DNA from 3 places in the Pseudescherichia sp. L3 genome. Region 3 is predicted to be linked to each of the others. Evidence: predicted binding sites of a transcription regulator. Region 3 holds the regulator's gene; each other region holds the start of a gene.

Region 1 (3,380 bases), on a different contig from region 3:
TCCCTACGTGCAGCCGCAGCTTTCGGCCCACGGCTTCGCGCTGACCCCGGCCATCTGCTATGAGATCATCCTCGGCGAGCAGGTGCGGGACAACTTCCGGCCAAACACCGACTTCCTGCTGACCATCTCCAACGATGCCTGGTTCGGTAAGTCCATCGGTCCGTGGCAGCATTTCCAGATGGCGAGAATGCGCTCGCTGGAGCTGGCGCGGCCGCTGCTGCGCAGCACCAACAACGGCATTACCGCCGTGATTGGCCCGCAGGGTGAAATTCAGGCCATGCTGCCGCAGTTCACCCGCCAGGTGCTGACCACTAAGGTTACGCCGACCACTGGCCTGACGCCGTATGCCCGTATGGGCAATTGGCCAGTGTGGATCCTCACCGCGCTGTTCGGCTTTGGCGCAGTGGTGATGAGCCTGCGTCAGCGTCGCGTTAAATAATCCTTTCTCATTGCCCGGCGGCACTCCGCTTGCCGGGCCCACCCCTTCATCATCACCTCTGCATATTCCAATCTGGCACAGCAATTGCTTATTAATATCAGGCAGCTGCGAATTGTTGCCGATGCGCTATTACGGTGCACCAGCCGTGAACATCCAAAGCACTAAAAAGGTGCAAGCGATGTTTTCTGCCTCGAAATGGTGCGGTGCGCTTCGCAAAACGAAACAATAAAGCAGCAAAATGTTTACACCAAGCCACACTAAATGTTAACAAACACGCATAACACTGCATGCTTGTGCTGCAGGATATAACAACACAAACACACACACTGGGTATCAATGCGTCCCTGGCGCTGATGACGAAGGAGTTGGATATGCAATTACGTAAACTGACCGCGGCAATGCTGTTAGTGGGAATGAGCGCCGGTCTGGCCCATGCCGAAGACGCAGCAGCGCCAGCTGCCGGAAGCACGCTCGATAAAATTGCCAAAAACGGTGTGATCGTGGTCGGCCACCGTGAGTCTTCCGTCCCGTTCTCTTACTATGACAACCAGCAGAAAGTGGTTGGCTACTCACAGGACTACTCCAACGCAATCGTTGAAGCGGTTAAAAAACAGCTGAACAAACCCGATCTGCAGGTCAAGCTGATCCCGATCACCTCCCAGAACCGTATTCCGCTGCTGCAGAACGGCACCTTTGACTTTGAGTGTGGTTCCACCACTAACAACCTTGAACGTCAGAAGCAGGCCGCTTTCTCTAACACCATTTTCGTGGTCGGCACCCGTCTGCTGGCGAAAAAAGGCGGAGCCATTAAGGACTTCCCGGATCTGAAAGGCAAAGCGGTGGTGGTGACTTCCGGTACCACCTCTGAGGTGCTGCTGCACAAGCTCAACGACGAGCAGAAGATGGATATGCGCATCATCAGCGCGAAAGATCACGGCGACTCCTTCCGTACCCTGGAGAGCGGTCGCGCAGTGGCCTTTATGATGGATGATGCCCTGCTGGCTGGCGAGCGCGCGAAAGCGAAGAAGCCGGACAACTGGGAGATCGTCGGCAAGCCGCAGTCTCAAGAAGCCTATGGCTGCATGCTGCGTAAAGATGACCCGCAGTTCAAAAAGCTGATGGATGACACCATCGCCCAGGCGCAGACTTCCGGCGAAGCGGCGAAGTGGTTTGATAAGTGGTTCAAGAACCCAATTCCACCGAAAAACCTGAACATGAACTTCGAGCTCTCTAACGAGATGCAGACCCTGTTCAAAACGCCAAACGATAAAGCACTTAACTAACTAGAAACACAGGGCGACTATCGCCCTCTCGATTGACGGGAAGCACGGACAGACTAGACGCTGGAGGGTCGTTCCCCCATCCGGCGCGACGCTTACGCATAAAAAGGTGCGTAAAGCTTCTCACCAATCTTCGAGGGTAGCGCTGCTACCCTTTTTTTTCTGAGGTACATGTATGTCAATAGACTGGAACTGGGGTATTTTTCTGCAACAGGCCCCGTTCGGCAACACCACCTATTTAGGCTGGCTGTGGAGCGGTTTTCAGGTCACGGTCGCGCTGTCGATTACCGCCTGGATCATCGCCTTTCTTGTCGGCTCGCTGTTCGGTATTCTCCGCACCGTGCCCAACCGTTTCCTCTCCGGGCTCGGTACCCTCTACGTTGAGCTGTTTCGTAACGTTCCGCTGATCGTACAGTTCTTCACCTGGTACCTGGTGGTGCCTGAGCTGCTGCCGGAAGATCTCGGTATGTGGTTTAAGTCAGAGCTCGACCCGAATATTCAGTTCTTCCTCTCGTCGATGATCTGTCTGGGGCTGTTCACCGCCGCGCGCGTCTGTGAGCAGGTGCGGGCCGCTATTCAGTCGCTGCCGCGCGGGCAAAAGAACGCCGGGCTGGCAATGGGGCTGACGCTGCCGCAAACCTACCGCTACGTGCTGCTGCCCAACGCCTACCGCGTAATTGTGCCGCCGATGACCTCCGAGATGATGAACCTGGTGAAAAACTCCGCCATCGCCTCGACTATCGGGCTGGTGGATATGGCCGCGCAGGCGGGCAAGCTGCTGGACTACTCTGCCCACGCCTGGGAATCCTTTACCGCGATCACCCTCGCCTACGTGCTGATTAACGCCTTCATTATGCTGGTAATGAATCTGGTGGAACGTAAAGTTCGCCTGCCGGGCAATATGGGGAGCAAATAACCATGTACGAATTTGACTGGAGTTCTATTATCCCGGCGATGCCCTACCTGCTGGACGGGCTGGTCATCACGCTGAAAATTACCATTACCGCAGTGCTGGTCGGCATTGTCTGGGGCACCATTCTGGCCGTGCTGCGCCTGTCGAGCTTTAAGCCGCTCGCCTGGTTTGCCACCGCCTACGTCAACGTGTTCCGCTCTATTCCGCTGGTAATGGTGCTGCTGTGGTTCTATCTGATTGTGCCGGGACTGCTGCAAAACGTGCTCGGGCTGTCGCCGACCACCGATATCCGCCTGATCTCGGCGATGGTCGCCTTCTCGATGTTTGAGGCTGCCTACTACTCGGAGATCATCCGCGCCGGTATTCAAAGTATCTCTCGCGGGCAGTCCAGCGCGGCGCTGGCACTCGGGATGACCCACTGGCAGTCGATGAAGCTTATCATCCTGCCGCAGGCCTTCCGCGCCATGGTGCCGCTGCTGCTCACCCAGGGGATCGTCCTGTTCCAGGATACCTCGCTGGTGTACGTGCTCAGCCTGGCAGACTTCTTCCGTACCGCATCCACCATTGGTGAGCGTGATGGTACTCAGGTAGAGATGATCCTCTTTGCCGGCGTCGTCTATTTTGCAATTAGTCTCAGTGCTTCACTGTTGGTCAGCTATCTGAAGAAAAGGACAGTTTAATGATTTCCCTGAAAAACGTTTCAAAATGGTATGGTCACTTTCAGGTGCTAACCGACTGCTCCACGGAA
Region 2 (3,380 bases), on a different contig from region 3:
CAGCACCGCTACCTTGTGTCGCTCACCAAGATCGAAGCTGGCGGGGCAGACCAGGTTGCCGACGTTTTCGATAAACAGGATCCCGCCGTTTGCCAGCGGCAGGCGCGGGGCGGCGTCGGCGATCATCTGCGCGTCCAGATGGCAGCCTTTACCGGTATTGACCTGAATGGCCGGGGTGCCGGTGGCGCGGATGCGCGCTGCGTCGTTAACGGTTTGCTGATCGCCCTCGATCACCGCACAGGACGCCTTGCCTTTCAGGCGCAGCAGCGTTTCGCTCAGCAGGGTAGTTTTACCCGCGCCGGGGCTGGAGACCAGATTCAGCACCAGCTGCTGCTTCGCGGCAAAGCGGGCGCGGTTGCGCGCCGCGAGATGGTTATTTTTAGCTAAGACGTCGATCTCGATCTCCAGCATCCGCCGCTGGCTCATGCCCGGCGCATGGGTTCCGGCAACGCCGTGGCCGTAGTGGAGATCGCCTTCCGGCGTCCGGGCGGGGGTAAAGGATGAGGTTTTCACCCCGGTAATTGTCTGGCCGCTGCGCTGGGCAGGGGCAAAGGGGGCGCTGCGAAATGGCGAGTGAGGGCGGTGCTCGTCGCCCTCGATATAGAGATTGCCTTCGCCGCAGCCGCAGGTACTACACATAGTCTACTCCTGTTCAATTTCGAGTCGCTGGATCTGCAGGCCGTCGTCGGCCACGATCTGCAACATATCGCTCTGGCACTGGGGACAGCGGCGCACCCGCTGGCTCAGCAGGGTCACAAACTGCTGGCAGTTTTCGCACCAGCACTCCGCCTGCTGCTCGTCGAGGTGCAGCGTGCAGCCTTCCGCCACGGTGCCCCGGCATACCAGTTCAAAGCAGAAGGTGAGGGCGCTGCTCTCCACGCAGGAGAACGCCCCTATCTTCAGCCATACGCCGGTCACCCGCCGTGCGCCGTGCGCCGCCGCCTGCTGTTCAATAAGCTCCAGCGCCCGCTGGCATAGGGTAATTTCGTGCATAGGGCCTCCCATGATCCACTGCGCCGTTAATGCAATAACGGTGCCAGCCAACGAAAACGACGTTACTGACGATGTCGACGCTGACGAAATGACACTGCCTCGCAATTAATTTCATTAAAAATCAATAAATTAAAAAATGGCATGGAAAGTGCTATATGAGCTGGTCACAACTAACCGGGTAACCTGAAATGACCATTTGGGAAATTAGCGAAAAAGCTGACTTCATTGCCGAACGGCACCATCGCCTGCAAGAGGAGTGGCAGGCTTACTGCAACTCGCTGGTTCAGGGCATTACGCTGTCCAAAGCCCACCTGCATCACGGCATGTACTGCGCGCCGGAGCGGGATCTCTGCTTTGTGCTGTTCGAGCACTTCCTTATTACCGTCGCCCTGGCGGACGGCTTTAACAGCCATACCATCCACTATCTGGTGGAGAGCAAGAGCGGCGGCGAGCAGCTGCTGATTGCCGAGGCCCAGCTGGCGCAGGATGGCCGCATTGATGGCCGGATCAATAACCGCGACCGCGCCGAGGTGCTGGAGCACTACTTAGAGAAGATCGGTCCGGTTTACAACGGCCTGTATGCGGCAATTCAGCAGGATACGCCGGTCGATCTCCGCCAGCTCGCCAACCAATCCGCCCAGGCCTCGGTGGCCTGAATGCCTGCCGTGTCGAGGGGTGTCGAAATGACAGACCGTCGGCACGATTTCGTCAAAAATGACCACCTGAGGAGTGTCCGGTGAATCGTTTTGTTATTGCTGACGCCACGCTCTGTATCGGCTGCCACACCTGTGAAGCGGCCTGCTCAGAGACGCACCGCCAGCACGGGCTGCAATCAATGCCCCGCCTGAGCGTGATGCGCAGCGCGAAAGAGTCTGCCCCGCAGCTTTGTCACCACTGTGAGGATGCGCCCTGCGCCGGGGTTTGCCCGGTGAACGCCATCAATCGCGTAGAGGGGGCGGTACAGCTCAATGAGAGCCTGTGCGTGAGCTGCAAGCTGTGCGCAATCGCCTGTCCTTTCGGCGCGATTGAGATGAGCGGCAGCCGCCCGCTGCATATTCCGGCTAACGCCAATTCACCGAAAGCGCCCCCCGCGCCGCCGGCTCCTGCGCGCGTCAGCTCCCTGCTGGACTGGGTGCCAGGCGTACGCGCCGTGGCGGTGAAGTGCGATCTCTGCGATTTCGATGAGAGCGGACCGGCCTGCATTCGCACCTGCCCAACCGGCGCGCTGCGGATGGTGAATTCGCTGGATATCGCCCGGGCCAGCAAACGCAAGCGCGAGCTGACCCTCAACGGCGACTATGGCGACCTCTCGCTGCTCAACCTGCAAGGAGGCGCGAAATGAGCGCGTTTATGCTGATCGACCTGGCCGTGCTGCTGTTTGTTGCGGCGGCGGTGCTGGCGTTGCTTTTTTCGTTTCATCGCGGCTTAAGCGGCTTGCTGGCCGGCATTGGCGGAGCGGTGGCCTGCGGGATGGTGATCGACGTGGCTGTCGGACTGTTAACCGGCAGGACGGCAAGCGGCGAGAGCGCCGTGCTTTACCTGCCTCAGCTGATCCGCCTGGCGCCGCTCAACGCCGTCTGGCTACTGGCTATCGCCCTGCCTGGGTTCTTTATCAGCCTGTATAACGTGGCGTGGCACCGACATGCACGGGTTAAGGTTAACGGCCTGCTGGTCAATCTACTGATGGCGGCGGCGGTCTGCACTCTCGTCGCCAGCGATCTGCTTACCCTGGTGGTGATGGCAGAGATCATGGCGCTGTGCGGGGCGTTTCTTACCGGCTGCGCGCAGTCCGGCAAGCTGTGGTTTACCCTGGGCCGCGTAGGAACGCTGCTGCTGGCCGCCGCCTGCTGGCTGCTGTGGCAGCGCTACGGCACGCTGGAGATCGCGGGTCTCGCGGCGCGCTTCGTTGAAGAGGGGCCGGGGACGGCGGTCTGGCTGCTCTGGCTGGTGGGATTTGGCATGCTGGCGGGAGTTATCCCTCTGCACGGCTGGGTACCCCAGGCGCATGCCGGGGCCGATGCGCCTGCGGCGGCGCTCTTCTCCGGCGTGGTGATGAAGGTCGGGCTGTTTGGCCTCGTTGTCCTGCCGCTGTTGGCCGGGCAGTCCATGCCGCTGTGGTGGTGCCTCGGCCTGCTGCTGCTGGGGGCGGTGACCGCGTTTGTCGGCGGCCTCTACGCCCTGATGGAGCACAACATTCAGCGCCTGCTGGCGTACCACACCCTGGAAAATATCGGCATTATTCTGCTGGGCCTCGGCGCAGGCCTGACTGGGATAGCCCTCGGCCAACCGGCGCTGATTGCGCTGGGACTGGTGGGCGGCCTCTATCACCTGATCAACCACAGCCTGTTTAAGACCCTGCTGCTGCTGGGCGCGGGCAGCGTCTGGTT
Region 3 (3,380 bases):
ACAAACTCAGCCTTAATCTTGCGCTTGCCAGCGTACTTCTGGCCGCGTCTGTCCCGGCGCTGGCGGTGACCGGCGATACCGATCAGCCGATCCATATTGAATCTGACCAGCAGTCTCTGGATATGCAGGGCAACGTGGTCACCTTCACCGGCAACGTGGTGGTGACCCAGGGCACGATTAAGATCAATGCCGATAAAGTGGTCGTTACCCGTCCGGGCGGCCAGGAAGGCAAAGAGATCATTGACGGCTACGGTAACCCGGCCACCTTCTATCAGATGCAGGATAACGGCAAGCCGGTGCAGGGCCATGCGGGTCAGCTGCACTACGAGCTGCAAAATGACTTCGTGGTGCTGACCGGCAACGCCTTCCTTGAGCAGCAGGACAGCAATATCACCGGCGACAAAATTACCTATCTGGTCAAAGAGCAAAAAATGCAGGCGTTTAGCGAAAAAGGCAAGCGCGTGACCACCGTCCTGGTTCCGTCTCAGCTGCAGGACAAAGGCAATAAACCGGCACCGGCCCAGAAGAAGAGTAACTAATTCGTTATGGCAACGTTAACTGCAAAAAATCTTGCTAAAGCCTATAAAGGCCGCCGCGTGGTCGAGGATGTGAGCCTGACCGTTAAATCCGGCGAAATTGTGGGCCTGCTTGGCCCTAACGGGGCGGGTAAAACCACCACGTTTTACATGGTCGTTGGCATTGTCTCCCGCGACGCGGGTAACATCATTATTGATGACGAAGATATCAGCCTGCTGCCGTTGCACGCCCGCGCGCGCCGCGGTATCGGCTATCTGCCGCAGGAGGCCTCTATTTTCCGCCGCCTGAGCGTGTACGATAACCTGATGGCGGTGCTGCAAATTCGTGACGATCTCTCCTCAGAGCAGCGTGAAGATCGCGCCAATGAGCTGATGGAAGAGTTTCACATCGAACACCTGCGCGACAGCCTCGGCCAGGCCCTCTCCGGCGGTGAGCGCCGCCGCGTTGAGATCGCCCGTGCGCTGGCAGCAAATCCTAAATTTATCCTGCTGGATGAACCCTTTGCCGGCGTTGACCCCATCTCCGTTATCGACATTAAGCGCATCATTGAGCACCTGCGCGACAGCGGGCTCGGCGTGCTGATCACCGACCACAACGTGCGCGAGACGCTGGCCGTGTGCGAACGCGCCTACATCGTCAGCCAGGGGCATCTGATAGCCCACGGCACGCCGCAGCAAATCCTTGAAGACGAACAGGTTAAACGCGTATATCTTGGGGAAGACTTCAGACTCTGATAGGGTTAATGACGGTAATGTTTTAGCGGGAGAGAAGTGCTCTGAACATGAAGCAAGGTTTGCAACTGCGGCTAAGCCAACAGCTCGCCATGACGCCCCAACTGCAACAGGCTATTCGTCTGTTGCAGCTCTCGACGCTGGAACTTCAGCAAGAACTTCAGCAGGCGCTGGATAGCAACCCGCTGCTGGAGCAAACCGATCTTCACGATGAGATAGACGCCCAGCAGACCCAGGACACCGAAACATTAGACTCCGCCGACGCCCTTGAGCAGAAAGATATGCCCGAGGAGCTGCCGCTGGATGCCAGCTGGGATGAGATCTACACCGCCGGTACGCCGTCGGGCAATGGCGTAGACTACCAGGACGACGAGCTTCCCGTCTACCAGGGCGAGACCACCCAGTCACTTCAGGACTACCTGATGTGGCAGGTGGAGCTGACCCCCTTCTCTGATACCGATCGCGCTATTGCCACCTCCATTGTCGATGCCGTGGATGAGACGGGCTACCTGACCGTCTCGCTGGAGGATATCCTCGACAGTATGGGCGACAGCAACGTTGGCCTGGACGAGGTGGAAGCGGTGCTGAAACGCGTCCAGCGTTTCGATCCGGTGGGCGTAGCAGCAAGAGACCTGCGCGACTGCCTGCTGATTCAGCTCTCCCAGTTCGCCAGCGATACGCCGTGGCGGGCCGAAGCCAAACTGATCATCAGCGATCACCTCGATCTGCTGGCAAACCACGATTTCCGCACCCTGATGCGCGTGACCCGCCTGAAGGAAGAGGTGCTGAAAGAGGCGGTGAACCTGATCCAGTCGCTGGATCCACGCCCTGGCCAGTCGATCCAGACCGGCGAGCCGGAGTATGTGATCCCCGACGTGCTGGTGCGCAAGCATAACGGCCGCTGGATGGTCGAGCTTAACGCTGACAGCATTCCGCGTTTGCAGATCAACCAGCACTATGCCGCCATGTGCAGTGGCACGCGTAACGATGCCGACAGCCAGTTTATCCGCAGCAATCTCCAGGAAGCCAAATGGCTGATTAAGAGCCTGGAGAGCCGTAACGATACCCTGCTGCGCGTCAGCCGCTGCATCGTTGAACAGCAGCAGGCCTTTTTCGACAAAGGCGAAGAGTTTATGAAACCGATGGTGCTGGCAGATATCGCCCAGGCCGTCGAGATGCACGAATCCACCATTTCACGCGTGACAACCCAGAAGTACCTGCACAGCCCGAGAGGTATTTTTGAGCTTAAATACTTCTTCTCCAGCCACGTGAATACCGAAGGCGGCGGCGAAGCCTCGTCGACGGCCATTCGCGCGCTGGTGAAGAAGCTGATAGCCGCAGAAAACCCTGCGAAACCACTGAGTGACAGTAAGTTGACCACCCTGCTGTCCGACCAGGGTATCATGGTGGCTCGCCGTACCGTTGCGAAGTATCGAGAGTCTTTATCCATCCCGCCGTCTAACCAGCGCAAGCAGCTGGTCTGACCCAACCGATAAGGAAGACACTATGCAGCTCAACATTACAGGGCACAATGTCGAAATTACTGAAGCACTGCGCGATTTTGTCGGTACAAAATTTGCTAAGCTGGAGCAGTACTTCGAGCGGATCAATCAGGTCTACATTGTGTTAAAAGTGGAGAAAGTGACACACGTCGCGGACGCCACACTGCACGTTAACGGTGGCGACCTCCACGCCAGTGCGGAAGGGCAAGACATGTATGCGGCTATCGACGGTTTAATTGATAAACTGGCGCGACAGTTAAACAAACATAAAGATAAACTGAAACAACACTAATTGTCCGGGCGTTCGACGGCAGTTAGCAACCTGCTGTGGTCACGCAGCAGGTTGTCTGCACGAGCAACGCTTAGGTGAATTTATGATGAACAACGATTCCGCTCTTCAATTGAGCAATGTCCTTAACCAGGAATGTACCCGCAGCGGCGTGCACTGCCAGAGTAAAAAGCGTGCGCTGGAGATTATCAGCGAGCTGGCTGCCAAACAGCTTAGCCTGCCGCCGCAGGTGGTCTTTGAGGCCATCCTGACCCGTGAAAAAATGGGCAGTACCGGTATCGGCAATGGTATCGCGATCCCCCATGGCAAGGTCGAGGAAGA

The links. Region 3 encodes sigma-54, which starts transcription at its own class of promoters, with help from an activator protein. Its sites were predicted from a motif close to GTTGGCACANNTTTCGCTNT; they were not measured.
Region 1: a site for sigma-54 is predicted at 511-530, ahead of NR795_RS01795 (amino acid ABC transporter substrate-binding protein). Genes of this name have one in related genera too.
Region 2: a site for sigma-54 is predicted at 1,022-1,041, ahead of hypA (hydrogenase maturation nickel metallochaperone HypA). Genes of this name have one in related genera too.

Annotation. Positions count from the first base shown of each region.
Region 1 is NZ_JANKYC010000001.1:363,915-367,294, reverse strand. It holds gene lnt (apolipoprotein N-acyltransferase) at 1-439, shown strand, start outside; gene NR795_RS01795 (amino acid ABC transporter substrate-binding protein) at 811-1,722, shown strand; gene gltJ (glutamate/aspartate ABC transporter permease GltJ) at 1,895-2,635, shown strand; gene gltK (glutamate/aspartate ABC transporter permease GltK) at 2,638-3,312, shown strand; gene NR795_RS01780 (amino acid ABC transporter ATP-binding protein) at 3,312-3,380, shown strand, end outside.
Region 2 is NZ_JANKYC010000002.1:123,714-127,093, reverse strand. It holds gene hypB (hydrogenase nickel incorporation protein HypB) at 1-639, opposite strand, end outside; gene hypA (hydrogenase maturation nickel metallochaperone HypA) at 643-993, opposite strand; gene hycA (formate hydrogenlyase regulator HycA) at 1,182-1,649, shown strand; gene NR795_RS12160 (4Fe-4S dicluster domain-containing protein) at 1,730-2,335, shown strand; gene hycC (formate hydrogenlyase subunit 3) at 2,332-3,380, shown strand, end outside.
Region 3 is NZ_JANKYC010000004.1:72,389-75,768, reverse strand. It holds gene lptA (lipopolysaccharide ABC transporter substrate-binding protein LptA) at 1-539, shown strand, start outside; gene lptC (LPS export ABC transporter periplasmic protein LptC) at 1-16, shown strand, start outside; gene lptB (LPS export ABC transporter ATP-binding protein) at 546-1,271, shown strand; gene rpoN (RNA polymerase factor sigma-54) at 1,319-2,752, shown strand; gene hpf (ribosome hibernation promoting factor) at 2,775-3,062, shown strand; gene ptsN (PTS IIA-like nitrogen regulatory protein PtsN) at 3,145-3,380, shown strand, end outside.